DNA from 3 places in the Halomonas profundus genome. Region 1 is predicted to be linked to each of the others. Evidence: predicted binding sites of a transcription regulator. Region 1 holds the regulator's gene; each other region holds the start of a gene.
What was found. Region 1 encodes LexA, which represses DNA repair genes until DNA is damaged. Its sites were predicted from a motif close to TACTGTNTANNTANACAGTA; they were not measured.
Positions count from the first base shown of each region.

Region 2: the regulator LexA is predicted to act here: its motif matches at 2,741-2,760, upstream of LMS44_RS06920 (LexA family protein).
Region 3: the regulator LexA is predicted to act here: its motif matches at 1,634-1,653, upstream of LMS44_RS03585 (LexA family protein).

Region 1 covers NZ_CP086344.1:2,745,784-2,753,512, reverse strand. Annotated here, with positions in the region: gene purU (formyltetrahydrofolate deformylase) at 124-978, shown strand; gene LMS44_RS12435 (energy-coupling factor ABC transporter permease) at 1,018-1,689, shown strand; gene lexA (transcriptional repressor LexA) at 1,698-2,378, opposite strand; gene LMS44_RS12425 (TetR/AcrR family transcriptional regulator) at 2,646-3,338, shown strand; gene LMS44_RS12420 (L,D-transpeptidase) at 3,316-3,852, shown strand; gene nagZ (beta-N-acetylhexosaminidase) at 3,916-4,953, shown strand; gene LMS44_RS12410 (hypoxanthine-guanine phosphoribosyltransferase) at 5,040-5,618, shown strand; gene ppsR (posphoenolpyruvate synthetase regulatory kinase/phosphorylase PpsR) at 5,659-6,492, opposite strand; gene ppsA (phosphoenolpyruvate synthase) at 6,749-7,729, shown strand, end outside.
Region 2 covers NZ_CP086344.1:1,513,610-1,521,338, reverse strand. Annotated here, with positions in the region: gene LMS44_RS06930 (phosphomannomutase) at 1-1,167, shown strand, start outside; gene glyA (serine hydroxymethyltransferase) at 1,275-2,540, opposite strand; gene LMS44_RS06920 (LexA family protein) at 2,784-3,215, shown strand; gene LMS44_RS06915 (Y-family DNA polymerase) at 3,212-4,576, shown strand; gene LMS44_RS06910 (sodium-dependent transporter) at 4,538-6,001, opposite strand; gene LMS44_RS06905 (YbfB/YjiJ family MFS transporter) at 6,075-7,298, opposite strand; gene LMS44_RS06900 (AtuA-related protein) at 7,436-7,729, opposite strand, start outside.
Region 3 covers NZ_CP086344.1:762,563-770,291, forward strand. Annotated here, with positions in the region: gene LMS44_RS03575 (sodium ion-translocating decarboxylase subunit beta) at 1-348, shown strand, start outside; gene LMS44_RS03580 (IMPACT family protein) at 579-1,205, opposite strand; gene LMS44_RS03585 (LexA family protein) at 1,205-1,585, opposite strand; gene ccmA (cytochrome c biogenesis heme-transporting ATPase CcmA) at 1,783-2,403, shown strand; gene ccmB (heme exporter protein CcmB) at 2,529-3,197, shown strand; gene LMS44_RS03600 (heme ABC transporter permease) at 3,212-3,979, shown strand; gene ccmD (heme exporter protein CcmD) at 3,979-4,170, shown strand; gene ccmE (cytochrome c maturation protein CcmE) at 4,167-4,676, shown strand; gene LMS44_RS03615 (heme lyase CcmF/NrfE family subunit) at 4,729-6,762, shown strand; gene LMS44_RS03620 (DsbE family thiol:disulfide interchange protein) at 6,759-7,286, shown strand; gene LMS44_RS03625 (cytochrome c-type biogenesis protein) at 7,277-7,729, shown strand, end outside.

The sequences.
Region 1 (7,729 bases):
AGTGACTTAACTATACGGGAAGGCAGGGGCAGCTAACAATCATCCATGGCCTTCCGATACACTATGCGACCTAAGCCGCTGGTTTGTCATAATTAACTTAGCAATAGGTCAAGAGTAGCTCACATGTCTCATTATTATCGTTTAGTAGTTTCCTGTCCTGACCGGGTGGGTATTGTTGCACGGGTATCGAGCTTTATTGCCCAGCAGGGTGGCTCCATTACCGAAGCCAGCCAGCACTCCGATTTAGAAACCGGCTGCTTTTTTATGCGCTACGAAATTCTGGCGGATTCGGTAGGTATGTCGGCGGAAGCGCTGAGCGCGGCATTTGAACCGATAGCCAGCGAATTCAATATGCAGTGGTCGCTGGTGGATACCCAGCAGCGTAGGCGCGTAGTGCTGATGGTGTCGCGGGAGTCACATTGCTTGGTAGATCTACTTTACCGCTGGCAGGCGGGGGAACTGGATTGCGACATTGTCGGGGTTATCTCCAACCATGATGATATGCGTTCGCTGACGGAGTGGTACGGTATTCCTTATCACCATGTACCGGTCGACCCCGACAATAAGCAAGCATCGTTTGCCAAGGTTCAGGCCGAAATCGACAGTGCCCGCGCCGACTGCGTGGTGCTGGCGCGCTATATGCAAATACTGCCCCCTGAGCTGTGCGCGCGCTATGCGGGGCGAGTGATCAATATTCACCACAGCTTTTTGCCCTCTTTTGCCGGGGCTAAGCCCTACCACCAGGCCTACCAGCGGGGGGTTAAGCTGATTGGCGCTACCTGCCACTATGTGACCGAGGAACTCGACGCAGGCCCCATCATCGAACAGGATATCCATCGCGTTAGCCACTGTCATACGCCTACTGATCTAGTCCGCTTTGGTCGTGATGTGGAGAAAGCCGTGCTCGCTCGAGGTTTGCGTTGGCACTTAGAGGATCGTGTGTTGGTGCATGGCAACAAGACAGTGGTATTTAGCTAAGTACTCTATAATGCCCGCCCATCAACCTGAGAGGCCGCCATGTCATTTGCGCAAAGTGTATTAGCGCCCTGGGCGCTGCTGCTCACCTGGCTACTCTCGTTAGCAGTGATCGCATGGGCGCTTTGGGGGCGGCCCTGGCAGGTGTTGATAGCGGATTCAGCGCTTCAGCACCGCTGGCTGGGTGCTACGCTGGCGGTGATGCTGATGTGGCAGCTTCGTGCCCAGGCTGTTGATTGGCTAACGCTACACCTTGTTTTTACAGTATTGATGACACTCGTTTTTAAAGCGCCATTAGCGCTGATTAGCAACGTGCTGATCAACATTGCCATGGTGGTGATTGGCCGCAATGAGTGGATGTTGCTGGGGGCAAATGTGCTGGTTACCGGGATCGTCCCGGCGGCCGTTATTGGCACGGTATGGCGGCTGGTAGATCGCCGCCTGCCGGATAACTTGATGGTATTTCTGTTTGCCTGCGGCTTTTTTGGCGCGGCGCTGGCAACGCTGGGAGGAGGCTTGGCGGCGGTAGTGCTGATTATCGTCGCGGGTACAGACCCTGAGGCGATCTATCTCGCCCAGGAGTATGCGCGTTTTTTACCACTGCTAATGCCTTCAGAGGCATTTATTACTGGCATGCTGCTGAGCATCCTGCTGGTCTATCACCCAAACTGGGTGGCCACCTTCAATGACCACCGCTATATCGACCTGCAGTAGCGGATTTATTAGCCGAGTGCCTGGCCGTTGCCACCACGAATTACGCCGACTCCAACGCCTTCAATATCGAGCGCTTGAGAGCGCAGGTCGATTTCAATGGGCGCAAAATCAGGGTTCTCTGCAAACAGCGTCACTTGGTGCCCCTGGCGTTTGAAGCGTTTAACCGTTACTTCATCGTCCAGGCGGGCAACCACGATCTGGCCATCGCGAACCCGGTCAGTGCGATGGACCGCCAGTAAATCACCTTCCAAAATGCCAATATCCTTCATGGAAAGGCCGCGTACGCGCAGCAGGTAGTCAGCTTTGGGAGTGAAGTACTCGGCCGGTAGCGGGCAGTAGCGATCAATATGTTCGGCGGCCAAAATGGGGCTGCCGGCAGCTACTTCCCCGATCACAGGCAGGCCAGTGGGTGGGGCTTCCACGTTGGTTGTGGGTAAGGCGGTGACTGCGCTATCCAGGACTTCTTGAGGTTCCTGGTTGGGCAGGCGGATGCCGCGAGAGGTGTTGCGGATAATGCGAATAACGCCTTTGCGTTCCAGCGCGCGCAGGTGCTCTTCAGCCGCATTGGGTGAGCGGAAGCCAAGTGCTTTGGCAATCTCGGCGCGGGTAGGAGGGTAGCCAAATTCGCCCATGGTCTTAACGATAAAATCAAACACGTGCTGTTGGCGAGCGGTTAGCGGACGCGACATACCAGACTCCATAAATAGTGAATAGACAGTAACAAGTTAAATGTCGACTTAATCAATAAGTGTTTAAGTATACAGTATGTTCCTCTGTCCAGTATATGGCTTGTCAGTGCCTATTGCCGATGTCTATGCAATTTTTCTAATCGTTTGAAACTAAGTTTCTGCTTATTTAATACGTCACATTTTGTCAATAAATCAAGCGTTGAGCCCGCCTACGTTATGGCATAGTATTTTGCTATGTTTTAAACACCTGTTTCCCTGGAGAGCGACATGGCTCAATCTGATACGGTGACCCGTATACTCGACACCGCCGAGGTGCTGTTTGCAGAGCGGGGTTTTGCTGAAACTTCGCTGCGCAACATCACTAGCAAAGCGCGGGTTAACTTAGCCGCTGTTAATTACCATTTTGGTTCCAAAAAAGCCTTGATTCAGGCCGTTTTTGCCCGCTACCTGGATCCGTTTAGTCAGCGCTTTCATACTGCGCTAGATGAGCTCGAGGGCCAACACGCCGGGCGCGTTATCCCGCTGGAAACACTGCTCGAGACCATGGCAACTACCGTTCTCGCGGTGCCCGCCGAGCGCAATAGTTTGAAAGTGTTTATGCGCCTGCTGGGTCTTGCCTACAGTCAAGCACAGGGACATCTAAGACGTTATATCCAGGAAGAGTATGGCGATGTGTTTACACGCTTCACCGAGCTTGTGCGCAAAGCAACGCCGGATCTGCCTGACGCCGAGCGTTTTTGGCGGCTACACTTTGTGCTCGGCACGGTAATCTTTACCCTGTCTGGCCTCGATGCGCTACGCGATATCGCGGAGAAGGATTACCACGAGCAGGTCTCTGTGCGTGATTTGGTCAGGCGATTGCTCCCGGTAGTGGTGGCTGCTATGAATGCGCCGTTACCCATAGCCCTTGACGGTGCCAAGCCAGAAGAAGGAAAACATGCGAACTCCTACGCTAGCTGAGCTACCTCCAACGGAACATATCTGGCTGGAGATTGATACTACCGAACAGTTGCTGCGCTGTTGGCGAGGGCCAAAAGTGCTCCATGAGTGTTCTATTTCATCCGGTGCTGCCGGAAGCGGGGAGCGCAATGGCAGTGGTAAAACCCCCCGCGGGTGGCACTATGTGCGCGCGGCCATTGGCGGAGATATGCCCGAAAATGCGGTGTTTCGAGGTCGCCGCTGGACGGGCGAGACATTTTCGCCCGAACTCGCCGAAGAGCATCCAGAGCGTGACTGGATTCTGACCCGCATACTGTGGCTGTGTGGCTTGGAAAAGGGCGTGAACCGCGGTGGTCAGGTGGACTCGCAACGGCGCTATATTTACCTGCACGGGACGCCGCCTGACGAGCCCATGGGCGTTGCTGCGTCCCACGGCTGTATTCGTTTACGCAATAGTGATTTGCTCTATATCTTTTCGTTAGCGTTGCCGGGTACCCCTGTTTGGTTGCACGGTGGCCGCCAGTCCTTTGATTGATCAGATTTTGACACCGCTAGACGATCGTCTAGAATCATCGCCCCTTTTCATGGACCTATCACGATGACTCAACCGTTAGGCCCGGTCATGCTTGACCTTGAAGGCCCAAAATTGACGGCTGCAGAAAAACGCTTGCTGCTAGAACCGACGGTAGGGGGCGTAATTTTGTTTGCCCGCAACGTTGAAAATGGCTATCAGGTTCGCAAGCTCTGCAGCGATATTCGCCGTGTGCGTGCTGATTTACTGCTTGCCGTGGATCAAGAAGGCGGTCGCGTTCAGCGCATAAAAGAGGGGTTAACACGCCTGCCTGCCATGGCGCGTATCGGCGAGTGTTACCGCGCTGCCCAGGGAGAGGGGCTGGCGTTAGCTAAAGATGCCGGCTGGTTGTTAGGGATGGAGATGGCTGCCTGCGGTCTGGATCTGAGCTTCGCCCCGGTACTTGATGTGGAGAGCGGTCTATCCAGCGTTATTGGTGATCGTAGTTTCAGCAGTGACCCACAGCACGTAGCCCAGCTGGGCAATGCATTTATTCAGGGGCTTCACGATGCCGGTATGGCCGCTGTGGGTAAGCACTTTCCCGGCCACGGTGGTGTCGCGGCGGACTCACACGTTGCATTGCCGATAGACGATCGCCCGCTAGAAGTGATGAAACAGCACGATCTTGTGCCCTTTACCCAGTTAGCTTCACAGTTAGATGGGATTATGCCCGCACACGTTATTTATAGTGCTTTTGATACGCGCCCAGCAGGCTTTTCACCCAACTGGTTGGGCATGCTGCGGGAATCGCTAGGCTTCAAAGGCTGCATTTTTTCAGATGACCTGAGTATGGCCGGCGCCCACGAGGCGGGAGACCCCAAAGCGCGTGCCCAGGCAGCGCTGGCAGCAGGCTGCGATATGCTGCTGGTATGTAATGACCGAGCCTCCGCGCTTGAAGTGATGGAGGCATGCCACGGAATCAATTCTAAGCGCCCCGCTAAGTTGCGCTATAGCCGTGCGCGCCCAGACCTAGATGCGCTGAGTGCATTGGGCCGTTGGCGTCGTACTCACGCTAAGCTGGAAGCGCTAGCGGATAAGCCCCAGTTCAGCGCGGAAGCCGAGTAAGCCCAGTGCGGAAGCAGAGTAAGCCCAGCGCTGAATAAATCTCTTACTTAAATAAATGAAGTTTTAACCCGCCGTGGAGTTGGTAGATGTCAAAGTTGGATAAAGAAGCATTAGAGTCGCTGGACTCGATGCGTGAGCTGATGGATAACGCCGACTGCCTAATTTCTCAGCAAGAGGTAGAGCGGGCGCTGGATCGTATGGCGGAAGAGATTACTCGGGATTTAGGCGATAAACTGCCGGTTTTTTACTGCGTAATGAATGGTGGCTTGATTACCACCGGTCATCTGCTTACCCGCTTGGGCTTTCCGTTGGAAGTAGATTATTTGCATGCCACTCGTTACCGCAACGAGCTGCGCGGCGGTGAGCTTTTTTGGCGCGTTTCCCCTGAAGTGCCCATGGCGGGCCGTCACGTAGTGATTGTTGACGATATCCTGGATGAGGGGGCGACCCTGGCGGCCATTTTGGCTTACTGCGAAGAGGCCCAGGCCGCCAGCGTTACCACCGCGGTGTTGGTCGATAAACAGCACAACCGCAAAGCAGTGCCTGGGTTGAAAGCCGACTACTGCAGCCTGGAAGTTGCCGACCGCTATGTGTTTGGCTTTGGTATGGATTACAAAGGCTACTGGCGCAACGCGCCGGGAATTTTTGCCCCCAAAGGCATGTAATCCACTGGGGGCTTGCGTAGTTTTTGTAGTAGTTTTTACATTAGCGGGGCGAGAAACGCCTCGCTAAGCCGGTTTCAGCAATCATCCGCGTTGAAATCTCCTCCACCGAGAAGCGCGTCGCATCGATGAAGGGAATGTGCATGGTGCGGTAGAGCGACTCGGCCTGTTCCACTTCTTGTAGGCACTGATCCATCGAGCTATAGCGGCTATTGGGGCGTCTCTCGTTGCGAATTGCCGACAAGCGTCGCGCATCGATGGTTAACCCAAACAGCTTTTGCCGATGGGGCACGAGCGCCTTGGGTAGCTTCAGCATGCCATCTTCGTCTAAATCGTCTTCCGTCAGCGGGTAGTTAGCCGCCCGAATGCCAAACTGCAGCGCCAGATAAAGCGAAGTAGGTGTTTTGCCGCAGCGCGAGACGCCAACCAGGATGATATCCGCTTTATCGTATTGGTGGGTGCGTGCACCGTCATCATTATCCAGCGCGAAGTGGACGGAGTGGATACGATCCATGTAGACATCATCGCTGCCTATCGAGTGAGTGCGCCCAACGCTGTAGGAGGAGTGGGTCTCTAGTTCTTGCTCTAAGGGCTCCAGAAAGGTGGAAAAAATATCGACCTTAAAGCCGGACGCCTTACGAATAACGTCGCGTATTTGTTGATCCACAATGGTGTCAATGATAATGGGGCGATGACCATCCCGGTTGGCTGTCGACTCAATAATCGCTGCTAACGCCTGCGCTTTTTCCAACGTATCGATATAGGGCTTGGTCTGCATATCGATCTCAACATCGCTGAACTGGGCCAGCAAGCTACGTCCTAAACTTTCCGCCGTGATGCCGGTACCATCTGAAATAAAAAAAGCCGTACGTTTCATAACTAAGTCCACGGGTGAGTGATACGGCTATTGTGAGCCGAGCTGTTTGTCAGCACAACGTGTCATCATTGGGCGTTTTGGCGGGCTCAAATGTATCTGACTACATAAATAGCCCAAAAAGCCCTGCTGTTGTAAAAATCCTCCACTCTCTTCGCTATTAGACCAATGGCGAATATATTGGCGTGGTGCTAGGGTGTCTCAATCAATTATCCATGATCGTCAAGGTCATGCAGATATCTATGAGCGAGGGGGTTACGTGGAAGAGTACATTCTGTGGTTCGATCAGCTGGGCATGGCGGACGTCGAACGCGTAGGTGGTAAAAACGCCTCGCTGGGTGAAATGATTTCTAACCTGTCCGGTGCTGGCGTGACGGTTCCTGGCGGTTTTGCCACCACCGCCCACGCTTATCGTGAATTTCTCTCCCACGAAGGATTAAACGAGCGCATTAATGCCACCCTGGCCCGTCTGGACGTCGATGACGTTAAAGCGCTGGCTGAGGCGGGCCGCAATATACGCCAATGGATCATCGATACGCCGCTACCTCCTACCTTTGAATCGGCCCTGCGCGATGCCTACGGCCAGCTGCAGCAACAGCACCCGCAACTGAAAGTAGCCGTGCGCAGCTCAGCCACCGCGGAAGATCTACCCGACGCTTCCTTTGCAGGCCAACAGGAAACCTTCCTGAATATCGAAGGCTTCGACAATATCAAGCGTGCAGTGCACGAGGTTTTTGCCTCGCTGTTTAACGATCGTGCGATCTCCTACCGAGTGCACCGTGGCTACGCCCACGAAAATGTTGCCTTGTCGGCGGGCGTTCAGAAAATGGTGCGTTCAGAGACCGGTGCGGCAGGCGTTATGTTTACCCTGGACACCGAATCCGGCTTTAAAGACGCCGTTTTTGTCACTGGCTCCTGGGGCTTGGGCGAAACCGTGGTGCAGGGTGCAGTCAATCCCGACGAGTTCTACGTGCACAAGCCGACCCTGGCGGCGGGCCGCCCGGCGGTGCTGCGCCGTAATTTAGGTTCCAAGCTGATCAAGATGGTTTATGGGCAGGATGCCAGCGCCGGTAAATCGGTTGAGACCGTCGATGTGCCCCATGCCGACCGCGGCCGCTTCTGTATCAACGATCAGCAAGTGATGGATCTGGCCCGACAGGCGATGACTATCGAGCAGCACTACCAGCGGCCCATGGATATTGAGTGGGCGTTGGATGGCGATGATGGTCGGCTTTACATC
Region 2 (7,729 bases), 1.2 Mb from region 1:
CCTACGCCTGCCCTGGCGTTAAAGGCAATGGCGGATGGCATACCTTGCATCATGATTACCGGCAGCCATATACCGTTTAACCGTAACGGCATCAAGTTTTACCGCCCTGATGGCGAGATTACCAAAGCTGATGAAACCGCTATTCTTAATGCTGAGGCGGCTATGCCTACCCTACCCGCGCCAGTGCGCGGGGAGGTTTCTGAAGCCGCTAATCAGGCCTACTCAGAGCGCTTCACCACCTGGTTTCCAGGTGAGCCATTGAAAGGTTGGCGGGTAGGCTTGTACCAACACTCAGCCGCAGGGCGCGATTTGAATGCGCATATTCTGAGCGAGTTAGGTGCGGATGTAGTGGTACTAGGCCGCAGCGAAGCCTTTGTGCCCGTAGATACCGAGGCCGTTAGCGACGAGGATCAGGCTCAAGGGAGTGCCTGGGCAAACCAACACCAACTACAAGCCCTGTTTTCTACCGATGGCGATGGAGATCGCCCGTTGCTTGGAGATGAAACGGGCACGTGGCAGCGTGGTGATATTGTCGGGTTACTCTGCGCCCGTGCATTGGGAATCGAAGCGCTGGCTGTGCCGGTAAGCTGCAATACAGCGATAGAAACCTGCGGTGCCTTCCAGCTAGTTGAGCGCACGCGCATTGGTTCACCGTATGTATTGGACAGTATGGCTAAGCTCAGTAAGCGGTTTACGCGAGTGGCTGGGTTTGAGGCCAACGGCGGCTTTCTATTGGGAAGCAGACTGGAGAGTGATGGTCGTCAATTAGCCGCCCTACCCACCCGTGATGCGCTGCTCCCCGCCCTTACTTTGATGGTGATGGCCGCCCAACGCGGGATTAACCTCTCGCAGCTAATCGCTGACTTACCTGCCCGCTATACGGCAAGCGACCGACTCAAGGATTTCGCCACGGAGAAAAGCCATGCGTTACTGGCCGAATGGCAAACCTCACCTGAGCTGATGCAGCAAACATTAGGTTTACAAACTGGCATTTCAGCAGTCAATAGCACTGATGGCTTGAGAGCCACGCTTGAAAATGGCGATATCGTGCACCTTCGCCCCTCTGGCAATGCACCGGAGCTGCGCTGCTATAGCGAATCTGCTTCACAAGCAGATGCATCGGCACTGGTAAAACAGAGCTTGGCCGCTCTCGAAAAGCTGAACTAGGGGCCTTACTCTTAGCAAAGAACAGAGCACTAACAAAGAACGGGCGACCCTAATGGGCCGCCCGTTCTTTGTGGCTATCCTTTGCCAAGGAGAATGGTTACAGCTGCTTATTTATAAACCGGAAGCCGCGCACAAACCTCGGCCACTTTATCCAACACCTGGGTTTCGATGGCGCTGGTGTCTTCACCCTTGGCCAGTACGTCCAGAATGTCACAGATCCAACCTGCCAACGTACTACACTCTTGTTCACTGAAACCGCGCGTGGTCACCGCTGGGGTGCCAATACGCAGGCCAGAGGTGACAAACGGGCTTTGCGGGTCGTTAGGAACAGCATTCTTGTTCACGGTGATATGAGCACGACCCAAAGCAGCATCGGCATCTTTGCCGGTTACGCCCTGCTTAATCAGCGAAAGCAGGAATAGGTGGTCTTCGGTACCACCAGAGACGATGTCGTAACCGCGATCGATAAACACCTTGGCCATTGCCTGAGCGTTCTTAACTACCTGCTGCTGGTAGGTTTTGAACTCGGGCTCCATAGCCTCTTTGAAGCAGATCGCTTTGGCGGCGATTACGTGCATCAAGGGGCCACCCTGGCCGCCGGGGAAAACCGCTGACTGCAGCTTCTTCTCGATATCAGCGTCGTTTTCCGCTGAGAGAATCACGCCACTGCGAGGGCCGCGTAGAGTTTTGTGGGTGGTGGAGGTGACCACATGGGCATGGGGCAAGGGGCTAGGGTAAACGCCCGCCGCAACCAGACCAGAGACGTGGGCCATATCAACGAGTAAGTAAGCGCCTACTTCATCGGCGATTTCGCGGAACTTGGCCCAATCAACAATTTGTGAATAGGCTGAGAAGCCGGCGATGATCATTTTGGGCTTGTGCTCGCGAGCAAGCTGGGCCACTTGAGCGTAATCAATTAACCCCTGCTCATCCAGACCGTACTGAATGGCGTTGTAGTGCTTGCCGGAAAAATTAGGCTTGGCACCATGGGTCAGGTGGCCGCCCGCATCCAGGCTCATACCTAAAATGGTATCGCCTGGCTTAACCAGCGCTTGGAACACCGCGCTGTTGGCTTGCGAGCCTGAGTGGGGCTGAACGTTCACGTAGGTGGCGCCGAACAGCTCTTTGGCGTAATCAATGGCCAGGTTTTCAGCGATATCGACGAACTCACAGCCGCCGTAGTAGCGCTTACCGGGGTAGCCCTCAGCGTATTTATTGGTCAGCTGGCTGCCCTGAGCTTCGAGTACGCGGGGGCTGGCGTAGTTTTCGGAAGCGATCAGTTCGATGTGGGCCTCTTGGCGCTCCACTTCTTTCTGCATGGCATCAAACAGCACATCATCAAATCCGGCAATTGTCATATCGCGGCTGAACATCGGCGGGAACCTCGTAACGAGAAAGGGTCATCATGGAAGAAGCGAGGGCGCTATCATAACGCAGCCTGACGCGACTTTCATCGCATCCTCGTCAGGTCTTGCATGAGCGTGATTCATGTAATGACAGAGAAAGTGTCATCGCGAACGCAATGAAGCGATCTCAGGGGGCGTCAATTTGCGTTTTCCTTCGCCATGCAAAATACTGTATATTTATACAACATTTTAAGCACCAGGATGCCGACGATGCCGGGCCAGTCTTCTCACTTTACCCCTGCCTTGCCGTTAACCTCTCAGCCGCAGCCTTGTGGCCGCGCTGGTTTTAGTGGCTTTCCTTCGCCAGCCCAGGATTACGAGCCATGCACGCTGGATCTCAACACACGGCTGGTTAAAAACCCTACTGAGACGTTTTATGTCACCGCCACCGGCGACAGCATGGAGGGTTGGGGAATTTTTGAGGGTGATTTGCTGGTGGTTGATCGCAGTATTGAACCGCAACTGGGACATATTCTGGTCGCTATGCTAGAGGGCGAGGCCCTAATTAAACGCTATGCGCTCTATCGGGGAACGCCGCACCTGTGCTCAACACATCCTAACTATCCGCCACTGCCACTTGAAGGTAGCGACTGCCAGCTATGGGGGGTAGTGCGCGCCGTCGTGCACGAGTACTTGCGATGATCGGTCTAGTCGATGCCAACAACTTCTACGTCAGCTGCGAGCGGGTTTTTCAGCCCAAGCTGGAAGGTAGGCCCGTGGGGGTAATGTCGAACAACGACGGCTGTGTCATCGCCCGCTCCGCCGAGTTAAAAGCGCTGGGTATCCCTATGGGTGCGCCTGCCTTCAAGCTTGAAGAAATGCGTCAGCGCGGCGAGATCCACCTGCTGTCGTCTAACTATGAACTCTACGGAGATATGTCGGCACGGCTGACCCAACTACTACGCGATGCCTGCCCTGCAATTGCGCCCTACTCAATAGATGAAATGTTCGTCTACCTGGAAGGATTAACCACAGAGCAGTGTGAGAGGCTGGGGCGAGAATTGCACCATCGTATTCGCCGCCATTTAGGGTTACCGGTGTGTGTTGGGCTGGCACCCACCCACACGCTCGCCAAATTAGCCAATCACCTTGCCAAGCAAGACCCACATTACCAAGGCGTTTGCCTGCTTAATGGACAAGATCAAACGACGCAGGCGCTGCTCAAACGTACGCCGGTGGGCAGCGTGTGGGGCGTCGGCCATCGGCTTGCCGGGCGCTTAGCGATTGGCGGCGTGACCACCGCTTGGGACTTGCGTCAAAGCGACGACAAGCAGTTGCGCAAGCGCTTCTCTGTGGTGCTGGCGCGCACCGCGCTCGAGCTGCGTGGCACGCCTTGTATGGAGATGAACGCCCTGGATCAACCGCGCCAACGCATTATGACCTCGCGCTCTTTCGGCCAGCCCACCGGCGTTTTTGCAGAAGTACATAATGCACTGCGGCGCCACGCCCAGCGCAGCGCTGAAAAACTTCGCGAGCAACGTAGCTTAGCTCGTGCGGTGATGGTATTTCTCAACACTAACCGTCATCGCCGCGATCAGTTGCAATACTTCCCGCAGGCGCTGATCGCCCTGCCATCACCCAGCGACGATACCCGTGTGATCCTTGATGCCGTACGCCAAGGCCTGGAGCAGATTCATCGCCCCCGCTACCAGTTCATGAAAGCTGGCGTGATGCTGCTGGATTTAGTGGATGCAGAGCAGCACCAGCTTTCGCTGCTGCATCCGTCAGTCCGCGATCGCCATCCGTTTTTAATGGCAACCGTGGATCAGATCAACCAGCGCATGGGGCAAGGCACTATCAGCTTTGGTATGACGGATGCCCCTGCTGCTTGGCAACTGCGCTGCGCCCACCGCTCAGACCGCTATACCACGCGCTGGGACGAGTTGATGAAAGTGGGCACTCACCCCGGCGCAGTCGCCGCCGCCGAGGCAAAGCAAAAGGAGAAGCAGAAAAAACAGCAGGCGTTAAACAGCGCTAAGCGCAGTACGCAGCCGCGGGCTTAAGGTTTCGCCAAGCGCGGCCATGGCAATCAGAATCCCCAGCAGCCAGGGCCAGTGAGCCGCAAACGAGACCTGATAAACGCCCAGCGCGTCGACAAAAATCACCACAATGCCCAGCGGGCTAACGTAGCGCACCATGGTCAGCCACAGCGCATAAGGCAAGGGGGCAAGCCCCAGCTCGTCGCGGAAGGTCTCGCTTTTCAGCACAAACCCCGCTACCACTACCGTGCCCAGACCACCCAACGGCATCATCCAGCGCGAGGTTAAATAATCCAGCCAGTCAAAGAAGTTCTTACCGGCCAGTGTCCAATCCGCGCCCAGGTTAAACGACAGCATCGCCAGTGTGCTAATCAACCACAGCACAATACCGGTGCCCCAGGCGGCTGCCGAACGCGAGATGCCTTTGTTGTCGCACAGCCAGGAAACCGTGGCTTCGACCATAGAGATCGAAGAGGTCAGCGCTGCCATAGAGAGCATCAGGAAGAAGAGAATGCCAAACAGGGTGCCCAGCGGCATCGCCTGGAAGGCCAGCGGCAGGCTCATAAAAATTAGCCCAGGGCCTTCGCCGGGGTTCATGCCATTGGCGAAAATAACCGGGAAGATCGCAAGCCCCGCCATCAAGGCAACAACGGTATCCGCCACCGCCACACTCACCGTGGTGCGGCCAATAGAAGCGTCTTTAGGCAAGTAGCTGCCATAGGTCAGAATCGCCCCAGAGGCCAGCGAGAGGGTGAAAAACGCATGACCCAGCGCTGCCAGAAGGCCTTCGCTAGAGAGGCTGCCCGCATTGAAGGAGAACAGAAAGTTAACCGCAGCGCCAAAGCCACCGGAAAACATACCAAAGCCAATCAACACCACCAGCATGATCACCAGCCCCGGCATCATCCAGCTAACGCTCTTCTCGATTCCCTGCTGCACGCCTTTACCCACGATCAACATGGTGGCCAGCGTAACCAGGGTGCTCCAGAAACCGAGGTTCAGCGGATTAGCGTTATTGGCCCCGAACACAGCGGCCATCTCATCAACGCTGCTGCCCGCGAGCCCCCCGGTCAGCATCTTCCACAGATACGAGAACGACCAGCCCGCCACCACCACATAAAACGACAGGATCATAAAGCCGCAGAGCATGGCCATCCAACCAATCAACGACCAGGCCGATGAACGGCCAGACTCATTGACCACGCGCCGTATGGCATCCACCGGGCTACCACGCCCCCGCCTACCAAACGCGATTTCGACCATCATCACCGGCACACCCACGGCAAAGATGCACGTTAGATAGACCAGCACAAAGGCTCCGCCGCCAAACTCCCCAGTCATGTAGGGAAATTTCCAGATATTGCCTAGCCCCACCGCCGAACCGGTGGCCGCCAACATAAACCCCCAGCGGCCTAGCCATTGGGTGCGAGGTTGCCTAGAAGAGGTCATTTGCCCATATCCCGTAAGAAAAAGGCGCTCATCCTAAAGGATTTCGAGGGTAATGCCCACTAGGCCCCAGTTCCTAGGCGTACACCATGGCTTTTGCGGCGGCATCCAGGCGTTGAGCGGTTTGATCGACCCGGCGCAAACAGGCCAGCAGCACCGCGCCAAGCGTTACAAAACCGCCCGCCAACCACAGCCCAACACCATAGTGGCCAGAGGTTTCAGCCAACATACCGGTTAATGCCGGGGCGCATATCTGGGCGGCGCCGTATGCCAGAGTCATCTGCCCCATTAGCCGCGCGGGGCTGGAAGGATAGAGCCTACCTGCCATGGTCAGCACAAGGCTGACGCAACCAAGGAAGGTACCGCCATAGAGCACCGCACTGAGCAGTACCACTGCTGAGTTCGCGGTAATCGCAGGCAGTACGATCCCCACTACCTGAATCCCCATGGCGAGAATCAGCGCCCCTAAATAGCCCACTCGACGGGCGACCAGATCCCACAGCATCACCGCTGGGGCGGCGGCTAAACCGGCCAGAGCGAACGTCCAGTTGCCCATCCCCGCCAGCAGCGGCTCACGCTCAACGATGGCAACTAGGAAGGTAGCGCTGATCACATAACCATAACCGGCGCAAAAGTAGGCGGCGAGCATCCAGCGCATAAAAGTACGTGTTGGCGGCGTAGCGGTTCGGCTACTCGCCACGTGAGCCCCCTCTAGCGGCCTTTCCGGCCGCGGCAGCCAGCGCCAGGCAGGCACCAGCAGCACGGCACCCAGCAGGCTAAAGCCCCACCATTGGGTCTGCCAGCTAAAGGAAAACTGGAGCATCATCTCCACTGCCACCGCCGCGACAATCATGCCTAGCCCCAAACCGGCAAAATGAATTCCCAGCTCGCCGCGCTGGCGATGTTGGATTAACCAGTGAAGAATCAGCCCTGACGCTAATAGCATTGCAGCGCTGCTTGAAAGACCCGCCAGAAAACGCAACCCCGCCCAAACCCAGAAGTGATCGGTAAGCGCCATACCCGCAGTCGTGATTACCGCCAGGATTAACCCGCAGCGAAATAGCGTGTCTTTGATATAAATACTGTGAATAGAGGCGGCCAGCACGGCCCCCAGCATATAGCCCGCGTAGTTAACCGCAGCCAGCCAGCCGCCATCGGCATCACCCATCCAGGTCTGCTGCTGCATCACCGGTAGCAATGGGGTATAGGCAAAGCGCGCGATGCCAACACATAATATTTGGCTAAAAACGCCCGCCAACAGCACTTTGAAGCGCTGGGCACCTAGCGTTGCGACGGTCATGGGGCTACTCCTGAACGGCTCTTTAACGACGACTGAGCGGACGTTATGTTAATTAGCGTGCGTATTTTATCGTCATAGTAAGGCCTTTCAGGCAGCAGGTCATGACCACCTAAGTCGAGGAGCGAGGTTAAAAAGGCCTAGCTCGCATCAACCTCCATGCTTAACAGCAAAAACGATAGCGTCTTGCCATGCCCATCCAAGTTGAGCGCGCCATTAACGCCGCCCTGCAGCACGTCATCGATCACGAAGTTCATGCCCGCCAAATTAGGCAAAGGGTAACGCCGCACTCGGCTGGCACCGCGGTGGGCAAACAGCGCCAGCACCCGCTCCTCGGTTACCTGCTCCAGCAAGGTGGCGTAGTGGTCTGGGTCATAGGCAAACAGTGCCACGTTAAGCCGTTCACCTTTGTCACCAGCACGGGCATGGGCGAG
Region 3 (7,729 bases), 2.0 Mb from region 1:
GTCACGATTATCCTGGGACTGTCGGTAGGCTCCAAACTGATGGCCGAGAGTTTCCTGGCATTTGAGACGCTGGGGATATTAGGTCTGGGTATTGTCGCCTTTGGTATCGGCACGGCCGCTGGGGTATTGATGGCCAAGCTGATGAACCTGGTGAGCAAAATGCCCATCAACCCATTGATCGGTGCCGCGGGCGTTTCCGCCGTGCCTATGGCAGCGCGGGTGGCGAATAAGGTGGGGCTGGAGTCCAACCCACATAACTTCCTGCTGATGCATGCCATGGGCCCCAACGTGGCGGGTGTTATTGGGTCGGCAGTCGCGGCCGGGGTAATGATTAAATACCTGGGTTAACTAGTCCTCTGCCATCAACGACATAGGGGTGTCATTGCGAACGCAGTGAAGCAATCTGGGGTTGGTTCTCAGGGTAGGCTTGAGATTGCTTCGTTGCAGGCTCCTCGCAATGGCCGGTGAGTGTCATCGCGAGCGAAGCGCGGCGATCTCGGTTTGTTTGCCACCGCAGAACGAGATTGCCGCGTCGCAAGCTCCTCGCAATGACATATGGGGCCCTTTCATCTGCTGCGTTATGCCTTTGGTGCAGAGAGAACCTCAATAGCACTCTTCAAGCGGTTTTCTAGCGGGGCAAGGTCAAGCGGGCAGTCCCGTGGCCAGCCAATGGTCAGGCGAACGCCATCACCATCGTAGTCGGCTTGCTCAATAGGGATGTCGTGCTCTTCGCACCAGGCGCGGGCAATCGCTTCATTGGCAAAAGTAAGGCGCAGGGTGTAGGTGTCGCGCTCAACCACTTCCCGGGTAGCGAGTGTCTCAAGGGCATGGCTAACCGCCTGAGCGTAGGCGCGGGCTAAGCCACCGGTGCCGAGCTTTGTACCGCCAAAATAACGAATGACCACACAGCCAATCTGGCCCAGTTGGCTCCCCTGGAGAACCTGATACATGGGGCGGCCAGCGGTGCCGCCAGGCTCGCCATCATCGGAAAAGCCAATCAGATTTTGCTCGCCGGGTGGCCCGGCAATGTAGGCAGTGCAGTGGTGGCTGGCATTAGGATGCGCGGTTTTCGCCGCATTCAGCAGAGTAGTGAATGCGTTGATATCGGGAGCGTGGCAGATCCAGGTGATAAATTGGCTCTTTTCTACTTCAATGTCAGCCGTGTGCCATGACCCTGTGGGTAACTCGGGAACCCGATAGCGCATTAATGCTCCGTAAAGGTAGTCTCACTTTTCACACCCATTACCATGCCGAGTACCTGAATATCCCGGTTGTGCAAAAATAGCGCTGGCTGCAAAGTATCTTCTGGCCATAGCTCTACGCCAAAGCGGCTGATAGAGAGCTGCCTCAAGGCGATCGTTTGCTGGTTTATTTCGGCAACGGCAGTTTCTGTCTGGGTATCGTGTTGATAGCGCCGGATAATAATGACATCGCCATCGAACAAGTTGCAATCACACAGTGCATTGCCACGCACTTTGAGTGCATAGGTATTGCGTCGGGTAATGCTAGGCGCCATTGCGTAAGGGTGCGGTGCCGGTTGTCTACGGCCAAACGTAACGGTAGGTGCTGCCATCGATAGGGTCATCAAAGAATCTCCATTGCATGTTCTTTCATACAGTGGTTTTCATTGTAGACCTGTTTTTGCATACAGTGCCAGAGATAATTGCTCTCACGACATATTGATGAAGATCACGCTGCGACCCAGCGCCGCATTGTGTGAGTGGCGAGAAAGGGGCTTTACGTGTAGAGTTCGACGCGAAATCAATATGCCAGGAGAGACGCTTGAGCCTGTGTCTACAAGCCCGCCAGCTTGCCTGTGAACGCGATGACCGCTGGCTGTTTCAAGGGTTAGATCTGGAGGTTCGCAGCGGCGAGATAGTGCGAATTGAAGGGCCCAATGGTAGTGGTAAAACCAGCCTTCTGAAAATTCTCTCCGGCCAGCTCAGTGACTACCAGGGCGAACTGTTCTGGAATGGCGCTGCGATGAACGAAGCACGTGAACATTTTCTCGCGAATTTGCTCTATTTAGGACATGCACCGGGCATTAAGTCAGGGCTTTCCCCGTTAGAAAATTTAGCCTGGTATCAGGCGTTAAGCGGGGAAAGTGGTAATGAAGATCAGCGCCTGGAAGCTCTTGAACGGGTTGGGTTGGCAGGCTTTGAAGATGTGCCCGCAGGGCAACTCTCAGCAGGGCAACAGCGCCGTGTTGCCCTGGCGCGCTTAACGTTAACGCTGCGCGCCCTATGGGTACTGGATGAGCCTTTCACCGCGATTGATCGCCACGGCGTCGCTGATCTAGAAAGACAGCTGGTTGCCCACGCTCAGGCGGGGGGCTGTGTGTTAGTAACGACACACCACGAGTTAACCGCTTCACCGTTGCTCAGACGGATATCCCTAGGGTAAAGGAGAAAGGGTTGCACAGCTCTTTACATGGCGCTTCAAATAGCTCTTCACACGGCTCTTCACAAAGTTCGGAGACCGCTCAACAGGTTTCAGCAGTGCCACTGCGTGAGCATAATGGTGGGTTAATGACCGCAGTGAAGGCCACGCTAGTGCGTGACTTAACGCTATTGCTGAGACGCCGTGGCGAAGTGCTCAATCCACTGGTGTTTTTTGCCCTGGTGATCACGCTGTTCCCGATCGCTATTTCGCCCGACCCTGAGCTGTTAGCGGTGATTGCTCCAGGTTTGCTGTGGGTCGCAGCTTTGTTAGCCGCGCTGCTTTCATTAGACAGCCTGTTTCGCAGCGATTATGACGACGGTAGTCTGGAGCAACTGCTATTGGCGCCGCAGCCGTTAGTCGCGCTAAGTTTGGCCAAAGTGGCCGTGCACTGGCTGCTGACAGGCCTACCGTTGGCGCTGATGGCGCCGATATTGGGTATTATGCTGGCGCTGCCAGCGGGCAGCTACGCCGTGCTGGCGCTGTCGCTTGCCCTGGGTACGGCAAGCTTGAGTTTGATTGGCGCCATCGGTGCGGCGTTAACCGTTGGCTTGGCACGGGGTGGAGTGCTGCTCTCGCTACTGGTGCTGCCGTTGTATATCCCGGTGCTCATTTTTGGCGCAGGCGCGGTGCAGGCGGCCATTTTTGGAGAGGGTGTCTCCGCACACCTGGCTATCCTGGGCGCGCTGCTCGCCGCCTCACTCATGTTGGCGCCGTGGGCGATTGCCGCATCGCTGCGTATCAGTATTAACGGTTAAGGACAGGACACGCTATGTGGGCCTTTATACATAAGCTGGGATCACCCAAGTGGTTCTACGGCATTAGTGCCAAATTACAGCCCTGGTTTTGGGCCGCGGCGGCGCTGTTGATCGTCACTGGCTCGCTGTGGGGGTTGGCGTTTGCGCCAGCGGATTACCAGCAGGGTAATAGCTTCCGAATTATTTACGTCCATGTGCCGGCGGCCTTTTTGGCTCAGTCTATCTTCATTGCCATGGCGGTTTCCGGCCTGGTGTTTATGGTCTGGAAAATTAAAGTCGCCGATATGGCGGCGGCGGTGATGGCGCCTCTTGGCGCAGCTATGACCTTTGTCGCGCTGTTTTCCGGTGCCGTATGGGGTGTACCCACTTGGGGAACCTGGTGGATGTGGGATGCACGGCTAACGTCAATGCTGATCTTGCTGTTTTTGTACTTGGGCGTAATTGCTCTGCGTGGGGCTTTTACCAGCCGCGATAGCGCCTCACGGGCAGCCTCGGTGCTGGCCATGGTGGGGGTGATCAATATTCCCATCATCAAATACTCGGTGGACTGGTGGTACACCCTGCACCAGCCCGCTTCATTTACGCTGACCTCGCGCCCGGCCATGCCTACTGAAATGTGGCTGCCTCTGGTCATTATGGTGCTGGGTTTCTACTGCTTTTTCATTGCCTTAACGCTGATGCGCACACGCAGTGAAATTTTGCGCCGCGAAGCTAACAAACGCTGGGTACAGGAATTGGTGACCGGCCAAGTGGTGGAACTACCGGCAGAGGAGGCTCGCTAATGGCGTTTGACTCATTTTCCGAATTTCTCGCCATGGGTGGTCACGCGCCTTATGTGTGGTCTGCCTGGGGCGTGACAGCGCTACTGCTGCTCGCCACCGTATGGCATGCGCGTGCTGAACAGCGCCAATTGATCAAAGGCTTGAAACGCCGTGCAAGACGCGCAAACAGCGCAAGGGGAAACGCCCAATGACGCCTAAACGTAAACAGAAACTCTTTATTATCCTGGGCCTTGTGTCGCTGGCCGCGATTGCCGTGGGGCTGACCCTGTACGCGCTGCGCGCTAACATCAATCTGTTTTTCAGCCCGGTACAGATCGCCCAGGGCGACGCGCCCATCGAGCGGCAGATTCGCGCCGGTGGCATGGTGAAAGAGGGTTCAGTATCCCGTGACCCCGAGAGCCTGGACGTCGAGTTTGTCGTCACCGATTACGTTGATGACCTGGAGGTCTACTACAGCGGCATCCTGCCCGACTTGTTCCGCGAAGGCCAAGGCGTGGTAGTGATCGGAGAGCTTCAGTCCGATGGTCGTTTGTACGCCGATAAAGTGCTTGCGCGCCACGATGAGAACTATATGCCCCCTGAAGTCGCCCAGGCACTTGAAGAGGCGGGCTATTCGCCAGCCGACTACCAGGCCAAAGCCGCGGAAGTGGGTAAACGCCTGGACGAAGAAGGCGTACCCCAAGCAAGCGAATACTAAGACCCACAGTTTAACCGCCTTGCCTTACCGCCAGTGCTGGTTCGGAGCGCACATGTTTATCAAAATGATTCCTGAAATTGGCCACTTTGCCCTCATTATCGCGCTGCTGATGGCGGCGGTGCAGGCCGTGATGCCGCTGGCCGGTGCGGCCACCCGGCGCCCGCTGTGGATGGCCTATGGTCAGCCCATGGCGGTGGGGCAGTTTGTGTTCATTGCCATTGCCTACGCCTGTTTGACCGCCAGCTATATGCTGGACGACTTTAGCGTGGCGAACGTGGCCAACAACTCCAACTCGCTGCTGCCGTGGTACTACAAGTTCAGCGCGGTGTGGGGCAACCATGAAGGGTCGGTGCTGCTGTGGAGCTTTATGCTCGCGGGCTGGGGGTGTGCGGCCAGCCTGTTTACCGGCAACCTGCCGCGGGATATGGTCGCGCGAGTAATGGGCGTGATGGGTATGGTTTGCGTCGGCTTCTTACTGTTTATTCTGATGACATCGAACCCCTTCGAGCGGCTACTGCCCGGTATGCCCCAGGATGGCGCCGACCTTAACCCGCTGTTGCAAGACTTCGGGCTAGTGGTGCATCCGCCGATGCTCTACATGGGCTATGTGGGCTTTTCCGTGGTCTTTGCATTTGCCATTGCAGCGCTGATGGGCGGTCGTTTAGACGCGGCCTGGACGCGCTGGGCAAGGCCCTGGACGAATCTGGCCTGGGCATTCCTGACCGTGGGTATCGCGTTAGGCAGTTGGTGGGCCTATTACGAGCTTGGCTGGGGTGGCTGGTGGTTCTGGGATCCGGTCGAAAACGCTTCACTGCTGCCCTGGCTGACGGGAACCGCACTGGTTCACTCACTCGCGGTCACCGAGAAGCGCGGCTCGTTTAAAAGCTGGACCGTGCTGCTGGCGATCTCGACCTTCTCGCTGTCGCTAATGGGCACTTTCCTGGTGCGCTCTGGGGTGCTGACCTCGGTGCATGCGTTCGCTAACGACCCGGCCCGCGGTTTCTTTATCCTGATGCTGCTGGCCATTACGGTAACGCTGTCGCTGCTGGTGTTTGCCCTGCGCGCTCCGCGGGTAAGTCATAAGGTGGGGTTTAACTGGCTCTCCCGGGATGCGCTGCTGCTGGTTAATAATATCTTTCTGGTGATTATGACCGTCACCGTGCTACTGGGTACCGTCTATCCGCTGATTCTGGATTCTCTGGGGCTGGGGAAAATCAGCGTGGGCCCGCCTTACTTTAATACCCTGTTTGTGCCGCTTACCGTGTTGATGTGTATCTTTATGGGGCTTGGCTCGGTAACGCGCTGGAAGAGCATGGCGGCACGCGACCTGATTCGTAAACTGTGGTTAGCCGGTGTGGCCGCATTGGTGATCGGCATATTAATGCCGCTGCTGTACCGTGGCGAGTGGAACCTGTTTGTCTCCCTGGGCATTGTCTCTGCACTGTGGATTGTGCTGCCGATGGTGCGTGATGTATTCGATAAAACCCGCCACGCCAGTTCGTTTTTGGCCGGTGTTCGTAAGCTCTCCCTGGCTTATTGGGGCATGGTGCTGGGGCACGTAGGTGTTGCGGTCACTATCGTCGGCGTGACGGTAGTGTCCAACTACAACATTGAGCGCAACGTGCGCATGTCGCCGGGCACCACGGTCGAAGTCGCGGGCTATCAGTTCACCATGACCGAGTTAACCGAGCGTCGTGGCGCTAACTTCCTGGCGGACACCTCGATTCTACAAGTGCAGCGCGGCGACTCAGGCAGCAGCTTTACCATGCGGCCCGAAAAGCGTCTCTACCTGGCCACCGGTATGCCGATGACGCAAGTGGCCCTGCGCCCAGGGCTGTTCCGCGACCTCTATGTCGCCATGGGTGAGAACCTGGGCGATGGCAGTTGGGCAATGCGGGTGCAGTATAAGCCGTTCGTCCGTTGGCTCTGGCTGGGCGCACTGCTAATGGCGTTTGGCGGTGTATTGGCGGTGCTCGACAAGCGCTACCGCCGTACCGCATCCACCCGTGAAGCGCCCAAAGTGGCTAGCCAGGATGATAGTACTCAGAACAGTACTCAAAATGGCGCACGGGAGGCCACTGCATGAAGCGACGGCTACTGCTATTACTGTTGCCGGTGTGTTTTTTAGCCCTGGCGCTGTTCTTTTACCAAGGCCTCTCGCTAGACCCCTCCCAGCGGGATTCAGCGCTGATGGCGCGGGAGTTCCCGACCTTTGAAGCCAGCACGCTGCGTGATGAGAATCGCCGCGTTGACCAAACGCTGTTAAAGGGTGAGGTGACGTTGGTGAATGTGTGGGGCGAGTGGTGTCCGGCCTGTAAGCAGGAGATGCCGCAACTGCTGGAACTGGCTGATAACGACATTCGCATGGTCGGGGTCAACTACCGCGATACCCGCGAGAAAGGCATGCAGTTTCTCAGCGAATTTGGCGATCCGTTTGAAGTTAATATTTTTGATCCGGAAGGCGAGCTAGGGTTTGATCTTGGCGTCTACGGCGCCCCGGAGACATTCCTGGTCGATGCCGACGGGGTCATTCGCTATCACCATAAAGGCTACGTATCACCGCAAGACGTGCGCGAGCGAATTCTTCCGGAGGTGGAAAAATGGCGCTAATGCGAACCATGGCAGCGCTACTACTGCTGGTCATAGCGTTTGGTGCAGCGGCAGGTGGTATCGAACTGCGCGAATTTGACGACCCGGTCATGGAGAAGCGCTATCACGATTTAACCGCCTCCATGCGCTGCCCACTGTGTGAAAACCAAGCCATAAACGATTCCGATGCACCCATTTCGGCAGATATGCGTGAGCGGGTTTATCAACTGTTGCAAGACGGGCAGTCGGATATCGAAATTATCAACCATATGGTGCAGCGGTTTGGTGAATATATTCTCTACAACCCGCGTTTAGAGAGCCGTACCTACCTGCTTTGGGGCTTGCCCATCGCCCTGGTGTTGCTAGGTGCGATGGTGGTTGTGCTGATGATTCGCGCCCGCCGTAACGCCTCTGCTAAAGCGTTGAGCGCCGAAGAACGCCAGCGCATAGACGCGCTGACTAAC